DNA from 2 places in the Pseudomonas sp. MF08817 genome. Region 2 is predicted to be linked to the other one. Evidence: predicted binding sites of a transcription regulator. Region 2 holds the regulator's gene; the other holds the start of a gene.

Region 1 (2,408 bases), on a different contig from region 2:
CTGTTACGCCGCTTGCGCAAGCGTTACCGGATTAGCAGCTGTAGTACAGCTCGTATTCCAGTGGGTGTACGAAGGTGCGGACCTTGATTTCTTCTTCGCTTTTGAGGGCGATGTAGGCATCGATGAAGTCGTCGCTGAACACGCCGCCCTTGGTCAGGAACGCACGGCCCTTGTCCAGTTCTTCCAGGGCTTCTTTCAGGCTGCCGCACACTTGCGGGATTTCCTTGGCCTCTTCAGGCGGCAGGTCGTACAGGTTTTTGTCGGCAGCGTCGCCTGGGTGGATCTTGTTCTGGATGCCGTCCAGGCCTGCCATCAGCAGGGCGGCGAAGCCCAGGTACGGGTTGGCAGCCGGGTCCGGGAAACGGGCTTCGATACGGCGCGCCTTAGGGCTGGAGACGTAAGGAATGCGGATCGAGGCAGAGCGGTTGCGTGCCGAGTAGGCCAGCATGACCGGCGCTTCAAAGCCTGGGACCAGACGCTTGTAGGAGTTGGTCGAAGGGTTGGTGAAGCCGTTCAGGGCCTTACCGTGCTTGATGATGCCGCCGATGAAGTACAGGGCGGTGTCGGACAGGCCGGCATAGCCTTCGCCGGCGAAGGTGTTTTTGCCATCTTTGCCGATGGACATGTGTACGTGCATACCCGAGCCGTTGTCGCCGTACAGCGGCTTAGGCATGAAGGTCGCGGTGCGGCCATAGGCCACGGCCACGTTGTGCACGCAGTACTTGAGGGTCTGAACTTCGTCAGCTTTCTTCATCAGGGTGTTGAACTGCACACCGATTTCGTTCTGGCCGGCAGTGGCCACTTCGTGGTGGTGCACTTCGATGACCAGGCCCATTTCTTCCATGGCGTTGCACATGGAGGTACGGATTTCGTGGTCATGGTCGAACGGCGGAACTGGGAAATAGCCGCCCTTCACGCCCGGACGATGGCCGTGGTTGCCGCCTTCGATGTCCTGGTCGGTCATCCACGAGCCTTGCTCGGAGTAGATCTTGAACATCGAACCGGAGATGTCGGACTTGAATTTGACTTGGTCGAAGATGAAGAACTCAGGCTCCGGGCCGACGAACACGGTGTCGCCGATGCCGGTGGACTTGAGGTATTCCTCGGCGCGGTGGGCGATGGCGCGAGGGTCGCGGTCGTAGCCTTGCATGGTCGAAGGGTCGATCACGTTGCAGACCAGGATCAGCGTTGGGTCTTCGGTGAACGGGTCGAGCACGGCGGTGGAGTCGTCCGGCAGCAGGATCATGTCGGAGGCTTCGATGCCTTTCCAGCCCGCGATGGAGGAACCATCGAACATCTTGCCTTCTTCGAAGAAGGATTCATCCAGCGCATCACGGGCCGGCATGGTCACGTGGTGCTGCGTGCCTTTGGTGTCAGTGAAGCGCAGATCAATCCACTTGACGTCATGATCTTTGATGAGTTGAACCGACTTCGACATATGTCCTCCGGGGTGGATTCGGGCTGGGTAGTGGAGAGCCCTTGGAATGTGGGTGATGCGGGCGCGAATACTCGGCCATGGCAACCTGCCTCACAAGGGAGCAAATTGCATGCCAGTGCCCCGAGTTGGGTTTTGCGCCCCTTTTACGCGCCTATAAACGTGCAAACCGTATAAAGCGCTTTTTTTACGCACTGCAATGTGGCGGTAAATACCGAAAACGCACCAATAAAGTGCGAGCAAAACCAATTGCAGATTAACTGGTTAAAGCTTGAGCAATTTCCGCTATAATCCGCGCCCCCCTTTTTCGGCTGGCCCTGCGCGCGCTGTTTTCATGAAACTAATCGTAAAAGTCTTTCCCGAGATCACCATCAAGAGCCGCCCGGTACGGATGCGTTTCATCCGCCAATTGGCCAAGAACATCCGCACCGTGCTCCGCGACCTGGATCCGGCCGTGGTGGTGAACGGCGTGTGGGACAACCTCGAGCTGGAAACCCGCGTCACCGAGCCCAAAGCCTTGAAGGACATGACCGAGCGCCTGAGCTGCATGCCCGGCATCGCGCATTTTTTGCAGGTCGACGAGTACCCGTTGGGGGACTTCGACGACATCACCGAAAAGTGCCGTTTGCACTTTGGCAGTGAGCTTGAGGGCAAGATTTTTTCCGTGCGCTGCAAGCGCGCCGGCAAGCACCCGTTCAGCTCCATGGACGTGGAGAAATACGTCGGCAGCAAGCTGCGTCGCGAGTGCGGCGCCGCCGGAATCTCCCTCAAGGCGCCGCAAATCGAAGTGCGCATGGAAATTCGCGACCAACGGTTGTTTGTGATCCATAGCCAGCACAACAGCATTGGCGGTTATCCGTTGGGTGCCCTGGAACAGACCCTGGTGCTGATGTCTGGCGGTTTCGATTCCACGGTGGCGGCCTACCAGATCATGCGCCGTGGCCTGATGAGCCATTTCTGCTTCTTCAACCTG
Region 2 (2,408 bases):
AGACCACCTGCTTCTATATGATCGTGGGTCTGGTGCAGGCCGACCAGGGCCGCATCCTGATCGATGACCTGGATGTCAGCCACCAACCCATGCATGGCCGCGCCAAGGCCGGTATCGGCTATCTGCCGCAAGAAGCGTCGATCTTCCGCAAACTGTCGGTAGCCGACAACATCATGGCCATCCTCGAAACCCGTAAGGAGCTCGACAAGGCTGGCCGGCGCAAAGAGCTCGAAAGCCTACTGCAGGAGTTCCACATCAGCCACATCCGCGACAACCTGGGCATGAGCCTTTCCGGTGGCGAGCGTCGCCGCGTGGAAATTGCCCGAGCCCTGGCCACAGCACCAAAATTCATCTTGCTCGACGAACCTTTCGCCGGCGTGGACCCGATCTCGGTGGGCGATATCAAACAGATCATCCATCACCTCAAGGCCAAGGGCATCGGTGTGCTTATCACCGACCACAATGTGCGCGAGACTCTGGATATCTGCGAAACCGCCTACATCGTCAACGACGGCCAGCTGATCGCCGAAGGCGACTCTGCCACCATCCTTGCCAACGAGTTGGTCAAGGAAGTGTACCTGGGCCATGAGTTCCGCCTGTAAGCGTGGAGTTTGGCTTTTCGCCAGGGCGGCCAGCAGTGAACTCTGAAAAGTTTATTATTGCGGCGCCCTAGGCAAGCACTCCAGTTTCAGGCATATAATTTGCTTAAGTTTGGCGCTCCGGCGCCCTGTAGTGGATGGCGCATGTGCGCCGGCAAATAAGGTGTTAAGCCCCTGCCATGAAACCATCGCTAGTCTTGAGAATGGGCCAGCAGCTGACGATGACACCGCAGCTGCAACAGGCCATCCGCCTGCTCCAATTGTCGACCCTGGACCTGCAACAGGAAATCCAGGAGGCTCTGGAATCCAATCCGATGCTCGAACGCCAGGAAGAAGGCGACGACTTCGACAACGTCGATCCACTGGCCGACAACGTCGAACAGAAACCCAATGCCGACGTTCAGGAACCTTCCTACCAGGAAACCGCCCCGACGGTGGACAACCTTGAGGATGGCGAGTGGGGCGAGCGCATTCCCAATGAACTGCCCGTCGACACCGCCTGGGAAGACATCTACCAGACCAGCGCCAGCAGCCTGCCGAGTAACGATGACGACGAGTGGGACTTCACCACACGCACATCGGCCGGTGAAAGCCTGCAAAGCCATCTGCTGTGGCAATTGAACCTGGCCCCGATGTCCGACACCGATCGCCTGATCGGCGTGACCCTGATCGACTGCATCAACAACCAGGGCTACCTGGACGAATCCCTCGAGGAAATCCTCGAAGCCTTCGACCCGGAACTGGACATCGAACTCGATGAGATCGAAGCCGTACTGCACCGCATCCAGCAGTTCGAGCCGGCCGGAATCGGCGCACGCAACCTGGGCGAATGCCTGCTGCTACAACTGCGCCAACTCCCCGCCAAGACCCCTTGGCTGACCGAGGCCAAGCGTCTGGTCAGCGACTTCATCGACCTACTCGGCAGCCGCGACTACAGCCAGCTGATGCGCCGCATGAAGATCAAGGAAGATGAACTGCGCCAGGTCATCGAACTGGTGCAGAGCCTCAACCCGCGCCCAGGTTCGCAGATCGAGTCCAGCGAGGCCGAATACGTCATCCCCGACGTCATCGTGCGCAAGGATAACGACCGCTGGCTGGTCGAACTCAACCAGGAGTCGGTACCGCGTCTAAGGGTCAACCCGCAATACGCCGGTTTCGTGCGCCGCGCCGACACCAGCGCCGACAACACCTTCATGCGCAACCAATTGCAGGAAGCGCGCTGGTTTATCAAGAGCCTGCAGAGCCGCAACGAAACCCTGATGAAGGTTGCTACCCAAATCGTCGAGCATCAGCGCGGCTTTCTCGAGTACGGCGACGAGGCGATGAAACCCCTGGTTCTGCACGACATCGCCGAAGCGGTGGGCATGCACGAGTCGACCATTTCCCGGGTAACCACCCAGAAATTCATGCACACGCCCCGCGGCATCTACGAACTGAAATATTTTTTCTCCAGCCATGTCAGCACCTCCGAAGGCGGCGAATGCTCGTCCACGGCGATCCGCGCGATCATCAAAAAACTGGTTGCCGCGGAAAATCAGAAAAAGCCGTTGAGTGATAGCAAGATCGCTGGTTTACTGGAGGCACAAGGCATTCAGGTAGCCCGCCGCACCGTCGCCAAGTACCGCGAATCCCTTGGGATTGCGCCTTCAAGCGAACGCAAGCGGCTGATGTAACGGGTTACGCCACAGCGTTCCAGGGTGTGCTTGACGTCTCGCCCAAAAGCAGGTCTTCGAGCACAACCTAAGTGGCAGGCAAACCGGCCTGCCGCCTTATGCACTGGCAACGAAGGAGAAGCTGTATGCAAGTCAA

The links. Region 2 encodes sigma-54, which starts transcription at its own class of promoters, with help from an activator protein. Its sites were predicted from a motif close to ANTGGCATNNANNTTGCTNT; they were not measured.
Region 1: the regulator sigma-54 is predicted to act here: its motif matches at 1,536-1,555, upstream of glnA (type I glutamate--ammonia ligase).

What each region holds. Positions count from the first base shown of each region.
Region 1 is NZ_JCBCUY010000030.1:54,266-56,673, forward strand. Features, by position in the region: gene glnA (type I glutamate--ammonia ligase) at 32-1,438, opposite strand; gene thiI (tRNA uracil 4-sulfurtransferase ThiI) at 1,770-2,408, shown strand, end outside.
Region 2 is NZ_JCBCUY010000034.1:6,514-8,921, reverse strand. Features, by position in the region: gene lptB (LPS export ABC transporter ATP-binding protein) at 1-602, shown strand, start outside; gene AC19YR_RS19585 (RNA polymerase factor sigma-54) at 779-2,272, shown strand; gene hpf (ribosome hibernation-promoting factor, HPF/YfiA family) at 2,398-2,408, shown strand, end outside.